3 regions of the Pseudoalteromonas piscicida genome follow, and region 1 is predicted to be linked to each of the others. Evidence: predicted binding sites of a transcription regulator. Region 1 holds the regulator's gene; each other region holds the start of a gene.
What was found. Region 1 encodes LexA, which represses DNA repair genes until DNA is damaged. Its sites were predicted from a motif close to TACTGTATNNNNATACAGTA; they were not measured.
Positions count from the first base shown of each region.

Region 1 (5,477 bases):
ACGAAGGTTTGCTAAGTACGGTCGGACATCGTACGGTTAGTGTAATGGTAGAAGCAAGCTTAACTGCGAGACAGACACGTCGAGCAGGTACGAAAGTAGGTCATAGTGATCCGGTGGTTCTGAATGGAAGGGCCATCGCTCAACGGATAAAAGGTACTCCGGGGATAACAGGCTGATACCGCCCAAGAGTTCATATCGACGGCGGTGTTTGGCACCTCGATGTCGGCTCATCACATCCTGGGGCTGAAGTCGGTCCCAAGGGTATGGCTGTTCGCCATTTAAAGTGGTACGCGAGCTGGGTTTAGAACGTCGTGAGACAGTTCGGTCCCTATCTGCCGTGGGCGTTTGAGAATTGAGAGGGGCTGCTCCTAGTACGAGAGGACCGGAGTGGACGAACCGCTGGTGTTCGGGTTGTGATGCCAATTGCATTGCCCGGTAGCTACGTTCGGAATCGATAACCGCTGAAAGCATCTAAGCGGGAAGCGAGCCTCGAGATGAGTTCTCACTTTGACTTAGAGTCAACTGAAGGGCCGTTGAAGACTACAACGTTGATAGGCGAGATGTGGAAGTGCTGTGAGGCATTAAGCTAACTCGTACTAATTACCCGTGAGGCTTAACCATACAACGCCAAAGTGGTTTATAAGCGACAGAAGTTAATAGACTAAAGTAGACAAAAGAATTTAATAAGCTTTTTCCGGATTTAAGAATTAAACAAGGTGACCAACCTCAGGGTATCGCGAAATCGGTTCACCTTGCGCAAATGGAATGCTCGTGCGAGGCACGATGTCATTAGACATTTGCCCCCAGTTTTCCTGGTGACTATAGCGTTTTGGAACCACCTGACCCCATGCCGAACTCAGAAGTGAAACAAAACAGCGTCGATGATAGTGTGGATTACCCATGTGAAAGTAGAACATCGCCAGGGCCAAATAAGAGAAACCCGTTGCAGAGATGCGACGGGTTTTTTGCTGTTTGGGGTATAGAAAACCTCGCAAGCCAATCAACACATCGCGAGGTAAACTCGCTCCTACCACAGCATCAGCACAGTGCAACATGGTAGGAGATGTATGGACTCCTCTCCCTTAACGGGAGAGTACGGTATAAAGATATTGCAAAACACTTTTATGATGCCGCGGGCGAAAACTTAGCTCCAATTGCGCGAAAACTGCGAATAATACCAATCCATCTTAACTTTTTCCCACCTCTATCCAGTCACGTTGACACATTTTAACCACTCGTTTTGTACATGATACAAAGTCATTCCAAGCCTCACTACAACTCTCAACAATATCTTCATAACCTTTGAAACAACGATTCGCTAAATGATGCTGACGCAGCCAACTCCATACTTGCTCTATTGGGTTCAGCTCTGGTGAATAATACCAATTATACCAATCCATCTTAAGTTTTTCCCACTAGAAGCCGCACTCTCTAGAGCACATATCGATCACAACATGTTGAGTATCGCTAATAAAGTCGTTCCAAGTGCGAGTACATGTGTTCAGAATATCTTCGTTAGCTATCAACAAATACACTTAAAATATGGCGAATAAAGAAACATTTGCGATTTTTTTTGAGCTGTATATACTTACAGTAAATAAACTACTGTATGGAACACCAGTTAATGCGTCCTCTAACGAAACGACAAGAACAAATCTTTGAATTAATAAAAGTATTCATAAAAGATACTGGCATGCCTCCAACTCGCGCTGAAATAGCTGATGCTTTGGGTTTTAAGAGTGCAAACGCAGCAGAAGAGCATCTAAAAGCGCTTGCGAAAAAGGGAGTTATTGAAATGGTTCCAGGAGCAAGCCGAGGCATCAGACTTGTAGAGGATGAATCTGAGCAACTTGGCTTACCTATTATCGGCCGTGTTGCAGCTGGCGAACCCATACTGGCGGAACAACATGTAGAAAGTCACTGTAATGTGGATGCGAGCTTTTTTAAGCCTAATGCAGATTACCTTTTGAGGGTTAATGGTATGAGTATGAAGGACATTGGCATTATGGATGGGGATCTACTAGCGGTTCACAGAACCCAAGTGGCGGAAAATGGGCAAGTGATAGTTGCTCGTGTTGAAGAGGATGTGACTGTCAAGCGCCTTGAAAAGAAAGGAAAGAAAGTTTTTCTGCATGCTGAGAACGAAGAGTTTAAAGCGATTGAAGTGGATCTTGAGCATCAAAATTTCTCCATTGAAGGGCTAGCCGTAGGTGTGATTAGAAGCGCTGACTGGATGTAGTTTATGAAAGCAAGCGTAGCGTTAAATATAAAGTTGCGCTTGCTTAAACTATATTTTGTTTAGAAAGGAATAATTAACTTTTCTAACTGTGTGAAAGTAAGGTGATTATAGTGACTTTATTCATCTAGCAATATTTTTAGCTTTCTGATCTTTATATACTATTTTTCACCATTCTTCGTTTTACTCCCGATAATCCCCAGTTTTGCTTCTAAAGTTAGTCTTCTCAAAAATCTTGCATTTTGGTTGTTTTTTGACTAATTGGTTAATAGTCGTGCAGTAAGTCTATGTACAAATAGACAATATGACAGTCATCCAATAATAACAAAAGACAACCACGAGTTGTCTTGAAGGAGACGTCAAATGAAAATTTGTCGATTAGTTGTAGCATTCATCGCAGTGCTAATCGCCATGCCCTCACTTGCTAACAGCGCTTACAATATGAGGCAAGGTGTTACAGACATTAGTCATCAAGTGTATGAGCTTCACATGACCATATTTCTAATATGTTGTGTCATAGGAGTGATTGTATTTGGGATTATGTTTTGGGCGCTTATAAAACACAGAAAGTCAAAAGGCGTTGTTGCAGCGCAATTTCATGAAAGTACCAAAGTGGAAATACTTTGGACTGCAATTCCCTTCCTGATACTCATTGGTATGGCAATACCAGCCACAAAAACGCTTATTGCAATGGAAGACACGAGTAAAGCTGATCTGACCATTAAGGTCACAGGCTCTCAGTGGAAATGGCACTATGAGTATATGGGGCATGATGTTGAGTTCTACTCTTTGCTCTCTACTCCGAAAGATGAAATTAGTGATCTTAAAGAAAAAAATGAAAATTACCTACTTGAAGTTGATAAGCATTTAGTTATTCCCACCGATAGGAAAGTTCGCTTTTTGATGACCTCAGATGATGTCATCCATTCTTGGTGGGTGCCCGATTTTGCGGTGAAGAAGGACGCCAATCCAGGCTTTATAAATGAGGCATGGACTAAAGTAAATGATGAAGGAATATACAGGGGACAATGTGCCGAATTATGCGGCAAAGATCATGGCTTTATGCCAGTTGTCGTTGAGGCTGTAAGCCCTGATAAATTCGATAGGTGGCTCAGTGACGCGAAAGCCGAAAAAGCAAAAGCGGAAGCTGAGTCACAAGCTGTAGCCCAACAAACTCTTTCGAAAGAAGAGTTGATGGAGGTCGGCGAACAAACTTACATGGCTTACTGTGCAGCTTGCCATCAACCCACGGGGCTTGGGCTACCAGGTGTCTTCCCTGCAATGAAAGGGAGTAAAGTTGTTACTGGAGATATAAAAGATCATATAGATATTTTGCTTTTAGGTCGACCTGGTACTGCTATGCAATCCTTCGCAAAGCAATTAACAATCAAGCAGATCGCTGGGGTTATTACCTATAAAAGAAATAGCTGGGGTAATGACACGGGCGATGTTATTCAGCCAAGCCAAATACAGCGTGAGATAGATGCATTAGAGGAGGGTAAGTAATGAGTGCCATTGTAGAAGAACATTCACACCATACAGCTCCAAAAGGCTTAAAGCGCTGGCTGTTTACTACCAATCATAAAGACATTGGAACACTGTATTTATTGTTCTCACTAACCATGTTTTTAATTGGCGGTGCTATGGCTATGGTGATCCGAGCCGAGCTTTTCCAACCTGGGTTACAGCTTGTAGATCCGCATTTTTTTAATCAAATGACGACAGTCCATGGACTAATAATGGTATTTGGCGCAGTAATGCCCGCATTTACTGGTCTTGCCAACTGGATGATCCCAATGATGATTGGTGCTCCTGATATGGCGCTACCGAGAATGAATAACTGGAGTTTTTGGATACTACCCTTTGCATTTGCAATTTTACTGATGTCATTGTTTTTGGAAGGTGGTGGGCCCGCTTTCGGTTGGACTTTTTATGCGCCACTATCTACAACGTACAGCAATGATAACACTGCATTTTTTGTTTTTGCGGTCCACATAATGGGCATTAGCTCTATTATGGGTGCTATCAATGTTATCGTGACTATCGTCAATCTTAGAGCTCCAGGTATGACATGGATGAAGTTGCCTTTGTTTGTTTGGACTTGGTTGATAACTGCATTTCTTCTTATTGCTGTTATGCCCGTACTCGCTGGCGCTGTGACTATGGTATTGACCGATAAATTCTTTGGAACGAGCTTTTTTGATGCAGCAGGTGGTGGTGATCCAGTTATGTTCCAGCATATATTCTGGTTCTTTGGTCACCCTGAAGTGTATATCATGATATTACCTGCCTTCGGCATAATCTCTACGATAGTACCGACGTTTTCAAGAAAGAAATTGTTTGGCTACGCATCGATGGTTTATGCAACCGCATCAATTGCACTGCTGTCGTTCGTCGTTTGGGCTCACCATATGTTTACAACGGGTATGCCTTTAGCTGGTGAGTTGTTTTTTATGTATGCAACTATGCTCATTTCAGTGCCTACTGGCGTTAAGGTCTTTAATTGGGTGGCTACAATGTGGCGAGGTGCCATTAGCTTTGAAGTACCCATGCTTTTTGCCATTGCCTTTATCGTACTTTTCACCATAGGTGGATTTTCGGGTTTGATGTTAGCGATTACACCTGCGGATTTCCAATATCACGACACTTACTTTGTTGTCGCGCATTTCCATTATGTGTTAGTTACGGGGGCCGTGTTCTCAATAATGGCTGCCGCATATTATTGGTTACCAAAGTGGACGGGGCACATGTTTGATATCAAATTGGCTAAATTTCACTTTTGGCTCTCCTTGGTTAGTGTGAACGTGTTGTTTTTCCCAATGCACTTTGTTGGTCTTGCTGGCATGCCAAGGCGGATCCCTGATTATGCGCTACAGTTCGCTGATTTCAACGCGATCATTAGTATCGGAGGGTTTGCTTTCGGTCTTTCTCAACTGTTGTTTGTTGCAGTGGTTTATAAATGTATAAAAGGTGGAGAGCAGGCTCCTGGAAAAGTGTGGGATGGGGCTGAGGGATTAGAGTGGCAAATACCATCTCCAGCTCCTTACCATACCTTTTCAACACCACCGGAGATTAAGTGATGCAACATGGACGCCTGCTTAAGAAGCTTATCTTGTTGACGCTAGGCATGTTTGCTTTTGCCTTTGCATTGGTTCCTCTATACGACGTCTTTTGTGATGTAACAGGCCTTAATGGTAAGCCGTCTATGGAAGTCGCGAAGCAGAGCGAGTCAGTTGCACAA
Region 1 covers NZ_CP021646.1:356,007-361,483, forward strand. Annotated here, with positions in the region: rRNA gene B1L02_RS01650 (23S ribosomal RNA) at 1-621, shown strand, start outside; rRNA gene rrf (5S ribosomal RNA) at 812-925, shown strand; partial or broken gene B1L02_RS01660 (transposase) at 1,188-1,379, opposite strand; gene lexA (transcriptional repressor LexA) at 1,625-2,239, shown strand; gene coxB (cytochrome c oxidase subunit II) at 2,600-3,742, shown strand; gene ctaD (cytochrome c oxidase subunit I) at 3,742-5,316, shown strand; gene B1L02_RS01680 (cytochrome c oxidase assembly protein) at 5,316-5,477, shown strand, end outside.

Region 2 (5,477 bases), 710 kb from region 1:
GGGCTAGATTCTGAAATCAAAAATAAAGAAGATGGCTTTTTCGAATTCTATAGTCTGCGAGAGAGTGTTTTGAAGGAGTTAAAAGAAGCGCTCATTATTATTTCAGTGCGTTATAGTCCCGAAGAGCTAAAGCTATATTTCAACATTTGTGATTCAGGTAATGGTTTTGAATCAAGCGAGCGTAACAAAGCGCAACAAGAACATAGTCATGGTCGGGGTGTTAGCTTACTTAACGAAATTGCCCAAAGCGTTAGCTACAATAGCGCTGGAAATGAAGTAGAAATGGTTTATTCTCTCACCTCTAAATCGGTCTAAATTCCACTCAAACGTATTTCATCTCTGCTTTAGATTCAGTATCTATTGGTATTGCGCTATGTACCTGTATTTTAGTGTTGGCAAGGTATAAAGAGCGTGGTAGAGTTGTATTAACTTTAGATGTTTAGATGGCTAAAATGTCGAATTATATTTCATTGAGTGGATTGTCTATCTCTTACGAGTTGCTTTTACAGCAATTAGAAAAACTAGATACTTATATAGAGCGAAATTCAAGCAGTGCGGTTTGGTCATATCAGATCCCTGAGCTTGGAGAAGGAGGCGCTTGCAGCTTGTTTGGACACCTTCAGGAAGCACCTTTTTTATTGAGTGACCATGTTGAAATTAACGCGGCCAATGAACAATCGCTTGCCAAGCTGCAAACGATAGTGTCAGCGGTCGTTGAATTTACAGGTGTTGATTGGTTTGGCATATACCAAACTAGAGCGACAGATGAAGGGAAACAACTCCTCAAATTAGCGTACTCTGGCGCGCCGAGTAGACCGTTATTTCCGATTACTGAGGCTTTTGCCGCTACTTCAAATAATATCCAAACCGTGTTGAGCGCTAAAGCTCGAGTGATTAATGACATTCCTCAATATGTCGCCAGTGGTGGAGAGTACTACACTTGCGATCCAAAGGTAAAAGCGGAAACCTGTTTGCCATTATTTGATGATGCTCAAAATTGTATTGGAATTATTGATGCAGAAGCGTTCTCTGAGTCATTTTTCAACGAAGAAATTTTAGCATTGCTTGCAGCTGCATGTACGAGAATTCCTGAATATTTACCCGAATAATTGTAGGATAGTGGGGCTGTAAACTTGAGGAATATGCGGTGCTACTAAGTTTACAAAAATGAATAAAATTCTAGACAAATATGGTAACTGAGAAGCAAGTCTCTATGTTACCATCAAGTCTACTGGAATCGGGCGTCAGCCGCTCGAGTTTGCATTAATTAAAATAAAAGAGATAAGCCATGTTCTCAGAGCTAAAACCACTTCCAACAGATCCTATTTTAGGCCTGATGGCCGCTTATAAACAGGACACTAACCCAAACAAAATTGACCTTGGTGTAGGTGTTTATAAGGACGAGCAGGGAAACACGCCGGTACTTAGAGCGGTTAAAAAAGCGGAAGCGTTTCGTTTAGAAAACGAAACGACAAAATCTTATATTGGTTTGGCTGGTAACTTAGACTTCTGTCAAAAGATGGAAACGCTGTTACTTGGAGAGCATAGTACACTATTGGCAAACCGTGTACGTACGGCGCAAGCTCCGGGTGGTACTGGCGCATTGCGTGTTGCTGCCGAATTTATTAAACGTTGCAACACCAATGCAACTGTTTGGGTTACGACTCCAACTTGGGCAAATCACATCAGCCTATTTGAAGCTGCTGGTCTAACAGTCAAAGAGTATCCTTACTACGACTACGAAAACAAAGGTTTGCTATTTGATGAGATGATCAATGCACTGAAACAAGTACCTAAAGGTGATGTGGTACTACTTCATGCATGTTGTCATAACCCAAGTGGTATGGACTTAAATCAAGCGCAATGGAAAGTGGTTGCTGAACTTGCAAAAGAGCAAGGCTTTACGCCATTAATTGATATTGCATACCAAGGTTTTGGTACTAGCCTTGAAGAAGATGCACAAGGCCTTAGAACGGTTGCAGATACGGTGGATGAAATGATCATCTGTTCATCTTGCTCTAAGAACTTTGGTCTATACCGCGAGCGTATCGGTGCGTGTTCAATCATTGCAAAAGACAGTGCAACTGCCGATGTTTCAAACTCAGTATTACTTAGTGTTGTTCGTAGTATTTATTCAATGCCTCCTGCGCACGGTGCTGATATTGTAAATACCATTCTAAGCAGTACAGAACTTACACAAATGTGGTACGACGAGCTTGATGAAATGCGCGGTCGTATCAATGGCCTACGTACTTTAATCAAAGAAAGTCTAGCAGCAAAAGGTGTTGAGCAAGACTTCTCGTTCATCGACCGTCAGCACGGTATGTTCTCTTTCTTAGGTATTAATAAAGAGCAAATTGACAGACTTCGCACCGAATATGCTATCTATATGGTAGGTTCTAGCCGCGTTAACGTAGCTGGTGTAAGCAAAGACAATATTGATTACTTTGCTGATGCAGTTGCAAGCGTGATTAAATAATATCACGCTACACAGAACAAAATAAAAAACCGCAAAAGCTGCGGTTTTTTATTTTCACTTAGGCTTGCTTAATTTTGGTCACTTTATCTGAATCTGACGCTTTTTCGTCTTCAGATTTGTTTTTCGTATTAGCCTTCGGTGCTGCTTTGCCACCCTTTAACACAGATACAAAGTCATCTTTTTGTTTTGCAATTTCAAGCGCTAGGGATTCAATTTGTTGCTCACTCAGCGGCACGTCAACTTTCGTTAGCATGTCTTCCAATGCTTCAGCTACATCTAGCATCTTATCATAAGCATCAGCTTCTTTTTTAGACGTGAAAGTCATACGCTCGACTCCATTTCTTTCAACAACATATTTGATGATAACGGCCATGGTTATTCCCCTAGTCACTGTTTTTTTATACAGTAAATCGGATTGAGTTATTAAGCAAGCTATTTTGAAAAATTTTCAAGTGGCGATGAGCGAGAGGAAATTAATTAAGGCTATAAAAAACAACAAATTAAGGTTTATTTTGATTTTTAAAAGAATGAATGTTTTTTGACAAAGTCAATGTCCCGATCTTTATTTAACCTGAGGTTTGGATAAGGAAATAATTATCCGAAGCTCAGGTTATTTAAAAAAGCTAGTTGCAATCACCCATCGAAACGAATGCAAAAAGCTTTGGATACTTTTTACGCACAAGGAGTGTATATATGTTCAATAAATCCACCATACTTTCTATTTTATTGGCGTTAGGTTTGAGTTGTTCAAGTGTGCTCGCAAAACCAGCGGATCAAGAAAAATCAGTCTCTCAGATACAGCAGCAAAGTGCTGTACTCAATATTAATTCTGCTGATGCTTCGGCGCTTTCAAGTTTACCAGGGATTGGTATTCGTAAAGCTGAGGCCATCGTTGAGTACCGTAAGAAAATGGGGCGCTTTAAAACAACAACGGAGTTGCTGGAAGTAAAAGGAATTGGGAAAGGAATATTGGCGAAGCTGGAGGGGAAAATTAGAGTCTAGTTAGTGTTATTGTGTGCGAGCAAAGCTGCTCGCACACAGGTAGATTGAAGATTAGGGCTTATTCGACGCGTTAAATTCGTCGATTGCCTGAGTCAATTTGGGTTTGCCAAACTGTATTTCCAGTGGTGTAGTCAGTAGCGGATATATTAATCCAGCCACCAGTAAGACAGGTAATAACAGCCAGCCTTCAAATACGACCAATGAGGCAAAAAACGGTGTGAGCAGTAGCAACTTTGCTACCCTTAACACGACCTTTGTTTTCGCATCAAGATGGCTAAGTGCAAGACGTAAGATCACCTGCTTGTCACGTAATTTAAACGCTCTTAGTTGCTCAATTTGGCTTAACCTAAAATGCATGAATGTGATATCTCAACTTTTTTTGGTAACGTGGAAAAATAAGAAAAGAATAAATGCAACACTATAAAATGCAAAGATAATCTCCATCCACCCAGGCATAGATAGTCCTGCAAACGACCAATCTATGTTGCCACAGTCACCTGTTGCAGCAAAAAAGCTTGGTAACCATTCATGAAGCGGCATAAACGCAGGAAAGTTTGGTACAAAGTCACAGGTAAAAGCAAATGGATCCGTTGTGGTTTGCATACTGATATGTTCACGGGCGATAAAATAACCCCAAATACTGCCTACACCCCAAGAAACAAATGCGAGACTACGCAGTGCGAAAGAGCGAGGAGAAATCATACCGATTAAACCAGCTGCTAATAACCCCAACATAGCAAAACGCTGATAGATGCACATAATACAGGGCTCTAAACCCATACCGTATTGAAAATACAGTGCAACGGCTTCAAAAATAGCAGCGGATAGTGCTAGCAATCCCCAAGATTGCCTAGAGAGATGAAAAGATGAAATCTTCATTATAGAGAAACCCTTTTTGTTTTATTATGCTTTATCTGGCCGCGTTAGAGCAACCTTACTTCGCAGTGTGCGCTATCTTTGCGACGATTTTTCGACTCTTGTTACCAGCAGAAGTTCGAAAATATCAAAGTAGATCAATTGATTAAGTCAATTGGTGTTAGACCGACATTCTCAGCATTTCTATTCTGACGTATTTTATTTACTCACTCACTTTTCTCCAGAGCATCGATATGAAAAGTAGCGCGCTCAATGGCTAAGCCATGCAAGATAACGTATTCAATATCGTTATAAGCCGAGACTGACTGCAAAGGGTTACTATTTAACAGCAATAGATTAGCCACTTTCCCAGCAGCGATACTGCCGTACTGGTTGTCTATCGCAAATGCTTTGGCATTATTAATGGTTGCAGCAGATAGCAGGCTAACGAGATCTACTCCAGCTTGATCCATCATCGTTAACTCTTGATAAGTCGATAAGCCCGGTTGTGAGGCATAAGTTGGTGCGGGTGGCGTATCTGAGCCAAGCAGCAAGGTTGCGCCATTTTTATATAGGTAATTTAGTGCACGTTGCCCTTGAGAGAAAACTTGCTCAAGTTTAGCCACCTTTTGTTCATTACTTATTTCACCCCAGCCTTGCCCATTTCTCGAGAAAACCAGCGACCAGGTTCACTTTGATACCAAGCAATTTGAGACGGAGGTAATACGGTACGATATTCAGACGTGAAGGTGAAAGTGTTGTCAGTCACTTTCGCCAGAGCATTCATCACATTTAATGTGGCTTGATAGGCGATGTCTTTTTCGATGATGGTATCCAGCACTGCTTTTACATTGGTTGGCAGTTCGCTTTCGCTAGGGGCTGTATTTGGCGCTAACCAGTTCCAAAGTCCATGCGCCATAATGTTGATATTGGCGTCTACAGCAAGTTGTTGCATATCAACGGCATTCGCATGTGCCATTACGGGTAACTTAAGTGAGTTTGCTGACTCGACTAACTGTTTGGCAGTTTTTTGGTTAATAAGCGGTATAGTATTGTTTTCTCCAAAGCCATCTTCAAAGTACAGTTTGGCACAAGTTGCACCGTCAGATTTCATTCGCGTTAAGGGCTGAGCTCCTCGGTG
Region 2 covers NZ_CP021646.1:1,070,590-1,076,066, forward strand. Annotated here, with positions in the region: gene B1L02_RS05090 (fused response regulator/phosphatase) at 1-315, shown strand, start outside; gene B1L02_RS05095 (GAF domain-containing protein) at 444-1,109, shown strand; gene B1L02_RS05100 (amino acid aminotransferase) at 1,289-2,479, shown strand; gene B1L02_RS05105 (YebG family protein) at 2,538-2,852, opposite strand; gene B1L02_RS05110 (ComEA family DNA-binding protein) at 3,173-3,481, shown strand; gene B1L02_RS05115 (hypothetical protein) at 3,533-3,838, opposite strand; gene dsbB (disulfide bond formation protein DsbB) at 3,851-4,360, opposite strand; gene B1L02_RS24275 (amidohydrolase family protein) at 4,564-4,962, opposite strand; gene B1L02_RS05125 (amidohydrolase family protein) at 4,977-5,477, opposite strand, start outside.
Region 2: a site for LexA is predicted at 2,868-2,887, ahead of B1L02_RS05105 (YebG family protein). Genes of this name have one in related genera too.

Region 3 (5,477 bases), 1.8 Mb from region 1:
AGACGTTCAAGTATCGAAGGGGGGAAAACACGTTTGAGCCCCTGTCGACCAATCGATCGGATCAGTCCTTTTTCTTCATAATATCTAAGCGTGGATGCGGGTAAACCTGACTTCTTTGCAACTTCACTGATATCCATTCTAGCCCTTGACTTAAAGTTAACTTGAACTAGTAGGATAGCGGCTATCAGTAAAAAAGAGGAGTAAAAATAGTGGAAAACCTATATTCGATGTTAATGCCAGCAGTCGTGATTGGCGTTGGTGCAACGCTTGTTATGGATTTGTGGGCATTTATGCTAAGTCGCGTGTTTGCCATAAAGGGCTTAGATTATGCGTTAGTTGGTAGGTGGATTGGACACTTGTGTCAAGGTCAACTTACGCATCAAGGTATCGGGCGTAGTAAACCAATATCTGGTGAACGTGTCATTGGCTGGTGCATGCATTATCTCATTGGGATTGTATTCGCCTTGGTGTTACTACAGGGCGTGGGCAAGCCTTGGTTGATTGAGCCTAGCCTTTTGATTGCGTTAGTTTTTGGCTTAATAACATGTGTTTTTCCATTTTTTATTATGCAACCCTGTTTTGGCGCAGGGATCGCAGCATCTAAATTACCAGAGCCGAATAAGGCAAGGGTAAAAAGTATGGCAGCACATTTGATTTTTGGCTTTGGATTATTTTTAAGCTCGTTTATATATGTAAGCTTATTATGAGATAAAACAATAGAAGGTGGTGGAGGGAGCTGGATTCGAACCAGCGAAGGCTGAGCCGTCAGATTTACAGTCTGATCCCTTTGGCCGCTCGGGAACCCCTCCATCATTTGGAGCGTTTACTTTAAAAGTGGTGGAGGGAGCTGGATTCGAACCAGCGAAGGCTGAGCCGTCAGATTTACAGTCTGATCCCTTTGGCCGCTCGGGAACCCCTCCATACATTTTAAAGCGTTACAATTTGAAAGTGGTGGAGGGAGCTGGATTCGAACCAGCGAAGGCTGAGCCGTCAGATTTACAGTCTGATCCCTTTGGCCGCTCGGGAACCCCTCCGAAATTGTAACTGTTGTTTATGGTGGAGGGAGCTGGATTCGAACCAGCGAAGGCTGAGCCGTCAGATTTACAGTCTGATCCCTTTGGCCGCTCGGGAACCCCTCCTAAACAACGGCGGTGATAATAACAAAGTTTTTTTCGAAGTAAAGAAAACTACTAAAGTTTTTCGGAAAAAGGCCGATAAATTCATAATTAGTAAAATAATCGGTTGGAATACATGCAAATTGATGGCGTTTTAATCAGTGAGTCGCAATTAGGGTCCGCGTTGAACATCAGTGTTCATGAGACGCGCTCTGCCGATTTTGCCATGCTGTTATCTATGCTATCAACCGATGCATTAGATTTTAGCCAATTTCATCTACCAAAATCTGAAGCTGCCGCAAAAGATAACTCAGAAGAAATACTAAAAAAGCAATTTGAAATAGGTCCACAAAAGCCACTTGCCCCAAAAGAGTACAATATGCTTATTGGTCAGCATAACGCGCAGCTGGTATCTATGGGGGCGATGGCGACCTTGCGATTACAGGAAAATTTAAATCCAGAACCTTTTGCCGCACGAAATGATAAAAAGCATATTCCACTCGAAGTTGTAGAAAATTTGGAACCAGCGGTTAAAAGACGTTTGGCGAGCGCGCAAGGTAAACTGGCCTTGGTTACTGATAAGGCAATGGATGCAGCTGGTTTCTATGATCAAATTGCAACGGGAGATATGCAGAGTATGTTACGCGCGACGGCGTAACAACATTAGCTGCTTGCTTCGTTACTAGGCTGACATTCAACGCTATGCTTATCGCGCCTCATATTTAAGCTGAACGGCTCTTAATCATCCTTAGCTCGCTTCAAGCTTTTTTATTGCTTTGTATCTAATCTCGAATTCAGATTATTTTAGCTACCGTGGCACTTTTTGTACTTTTTATCACTCCCACACGGACAAACGTCATTTCTGCCTACTTTGGTTGCAGGCGCATCGTACAATTCGCCATCTAAGTAATACCATCTGCCTGCTTCGGTAATAAAATTTGATCTCTCATGGAGTATATAGTGCATGTTTTCTGCGATATAGTGCGCCTTAAACTCAACGATCCCCTGAGTAGCTTCTACTACTTCTTCTAGCACTTCCAATTTTATAAAGTGTGCATAATTAGCGAATGCTGCAATATCGTCGACATTGTTTTGTGCTTGTTTAGCATGGGCGTAGGTGTCATGAATATACTTTGCATCTTTTAAGCAGTATGCCGTATAGCGAGAGCGCATGAGTATTTGAGGACGCTCTGCGAATTTTTGTCCCTTAAGATAAGGCTCACAACATTGCGAATAGGGAAGGGATGAATTGCAATAACAAGACATAAAAACTTCTGTTTTAACAAATTTATATCCCGTTATTGTAGCTTGTTAAGCGCTTTGAAAACAGAGGATCGCAACGTCAGATACCGGCAATTCCATTTTGTTGATAGTTTGCACTGAAGCAATATTAGTCCAAATCACCACAGCAGCGAAATTACCATTGCTTATAGCACTTTTAAGCACATACTCAAGGTCGTATATATGCTTTTGCCTAATGACGAGCAACTTGCTTGCATCAACTGAAGCACTCTCTAGTAGTGACTTGTTTGGTACATTATCGGGCGCAACGAGTAGCGTCCAGCCTTGTTTATGCTGACATTTATGTAAAACTTTAAGTAACTCTAAGCTAGCGACGATCTCATCTTCAACGATAGCAGTATTGATTTCGTTAAGTGTGTAGTAAGTCGAATTGTTTGGCTGTAGAAGTGTATTGCTGTGTAACATAATTGTCTCACTGGTTATCTATACAGTATGTGTGTACAGTAGTTTATACAGTGTGTGAATGCAAGAAAAATTGCTAACTTTTTAATCAATATTTACGTTTAGTTTGTATTGAATTTGAATTTGTCAGATAAAACAGCGGGTTGTGATTTTTTAAAATGAGCGCTTAATTGACGAAAGTTCAGTATGGGTAAAGCAACAGAAAGTTTTCTCAGATGCTATACAGTGGTTTTCGTACTGTATCGATTTTGATAATCGCAGAGGGAAAGCCCACGTTTACTTAAGCGGAGGCTTGACTACACCGAGCCTATGTTTCGGTGAGTAAAATTTAATTTATTGGCTAATATGTTGTAGCTGATGAATTTGTTCATAAAGGGTTGCTGCATAGCACTGCGCATCTCTAAAGCGCTTAGTCGTAAGAAACCGGCGAACATCAAGTAGGACTTGTTCAGCGCCTTTATGGCCTTGACTGCTGGCCAAGCTCAACCATGCGGCTGCATGAAAGGGGCTGGGTGGAACACCTTGACCTTTCATAAACAACAAACCTAAAAAGAACTGTGCCTTCAAATCACCAGACATTGCCGCCAGTCTTAGCCATTTAGCCGCAAGCGGGAAAGACCTTTCTTTTAGGTAATAGAGGCCTTTTTTCAAAGCTTGGGTATTGTCGTGAAGATCTGGGAATTTTGCGTCCGCTTTTAATGGTGACGTTACAAATTCAAGCACATTCAGCAGCTGCTGTTCTAAGTCATGGTTTGCTGAGTTGTCGGTGCTATTTTGATCCATATCTTTATTCGCAATAATGTTGATAAGCAGAGTGTAGCTGAATTTTAACTATTTTGTCCGAGTTTTAAAGTGATTCGTGTTAAAATCCAACCACTTGTTCCTCAAATTTGTAATTTTAGTTATGCTCGAGCGGTTATTTTCACTGCAAGCTATGCACACCAATGTAAGAACCGAGGTGATTGCAGGCTTGACGACATTCGTTACTATGGTTTACATCGTTTTTGTAAACCCTGCAATGCTAGCAGAAGCTGGCATGGATCATGGCGCTGCTTTTGTTGCAACCTGTATCGCAGCTGCAATCGGCTGTTTTATTATGGGGCTATGGGCAAACTATCCATTAGCGCTTGCACCTGGGATGGGCTTAAACGCCTTTTTTACCTATGGTGTTGTGCTTGGCATGGGCTATACATGGCAAAGTGCATTAGGCGCGGTATTTATGTCGGGCTGTTTATTTCTATTTTTGAGCGTATTTAAAGTGCGCGAGTGGGTGATCCAAGCTATCCCCATCGTGTTAAAGCGCGCGATCGCCGCAGGTATTGGCGCATTCTTAGCATTAATCGCGCTAAAGAATGCAAAGATTGTGGTCGCGAGTGATGCTACATTAGTACAACTTGGTGATATCACTTCTCCCGGCCCGCTATTAGCCATTGCTAGCTTTTTCGTGATTGCGGCGCTCATGTACCGTGAAATAAAAAGTGGTGTGCTTATCAGCATTTTAATGGTAACGGGTATTGCGTGGGGACTTGGCCTTGTAGACTATCACGGGGTTGTTGATGTGCCCCCAAGCATCGCGCCGACCTATATGCAGTTAGATTTGAGCGGAATTTTTGAGCTTTCCATGCTCAGTGTGGTGTTTGCATTTTTATTTGTCGATTTATTTGATACCAGTGGCACATTGGTTGCGGTGACGCAAAAGGCCGGATTATCTGACGAACATGGTCGTATGCCAAGGCTGGGTAGGGCATTGTCAGCTGACAGCACAGCAACGATTGCAGGCTCAGTGCTCGGTACCTCGACGACGACTTCATACATTGAATCGGTATCTGGTGTATCTGTCGGTGGTCGCACAGGATTGACGGCCGTGGTCGTGGGGATCTGCTTCTTACTCATGATGTTCTTTGCGCCATTGGCACAAATGGTTCCTGCATATGCGACGGCAGGCGCTATACTGTATGTGTCGGTACTAATGCTGCAAAACCTAAAGTTGATTAATTGGGATGAGATGAGCGATGCTATTCCTGTCAGTGTTGTGTTATTGATGACACCGCTTACGTTTTCAATCGCACATGGTATTGCTTTGGGTTTTATTTCTTATACGGCAGTTAAATTGGCGTGTAACAAAGCAAATGAAATCAGTATCAGCGTTTGGGTACTGACAGTACTCTTTATCGTTAAGTTTGCTTTTGGTTAAGCTGGCAGGTTTATTTCATTTGTAATAAAAAGGCTGGGAGGCCAGCCTTTTACGTAAGTTTTGGTGTTACCACTTCTTCTTCGGTGCAAACAATACGTCCAAGTCGTCTTGTTCTTGCTCTGCTTTCTTTTTCACTGCTGATGCGTTGGACGCTCTAAGTTCACTGCTGATCTCTTCTAAATAACCTTCCAGCTGTGCTTTTTTCTCTTTTACATAGTCATCATTGTATGAGACGGCGCAAATTGTAGCATAAGCTTTTTCAAAGTATTGTCTTGCTGAACCAACCATATTTGCAGTCCTTGCTGAAAGCCCTCGTTTTATCTGGCTTTCAACATTGATTTTAAGCTGAAATCGCTCCAGCCTACGGTCTTCATTCACGAACAGTTGAGTGTCCACCTTGCCTTTACTATGCTCAGAGCGCAGCAGTTGGCGTAATTTCTTTATGCCTTGAACTAATGCGATAA
Region 3 covers NZ_CP021646.1:2,123,144-2,128,620, reverse strand. Annotated here, with positions in the region: gene B1L02_RS10005 (helix-turn-helix domain-containing protein) at 1-137, opposite strand, end outside; gene B1L02_RS10000 (DUF2938 domain-containing protein) at 210-707, shown strand; tRNA gene B1L02_RS09995 (tRNA-Tyr) at 725-809, opposite strand; tRNA gene B1L02_RS09990 (tRNA-Tyr) at 836-920, opposite strand; tRNA gene B1L02_RS09985 (tRNA-Tyr) at 950-1,034, opposite strand; tRNA gene B1L02_RS09980 (tRNA-Tyr) at 1,055-1,139, opposite strand; gene B1L02_RS09975 (VC2046/SO_2500 family protein) at 1,252-1,773, shown strand; gene B1L02_RS09970 (YchJ family protein) at 1,920-2,381, opposite strand; gene B1L02_RS09965 (SulA-like leucine-rich domain-containing protein) at 2,427-2,822, opposite strand; gene B1L02_RS09960 (tetratricopeptide repeat protein) at 3,153-3,602, opposite strand; gene B1L02_RS09955 (NCS2 family permease) at 3,724-5,013, shown strand; gene B1L02_RS09950 (hypothetical protein) at 5,080-5,477, opposite strand, start outside.
Region 3: a site for LexA is predicted at 2,844-2,863, ahead of B1L02_RS09965 (SulA-like leucine-rich domain-containing protein). Genes of this name have one in related genera too.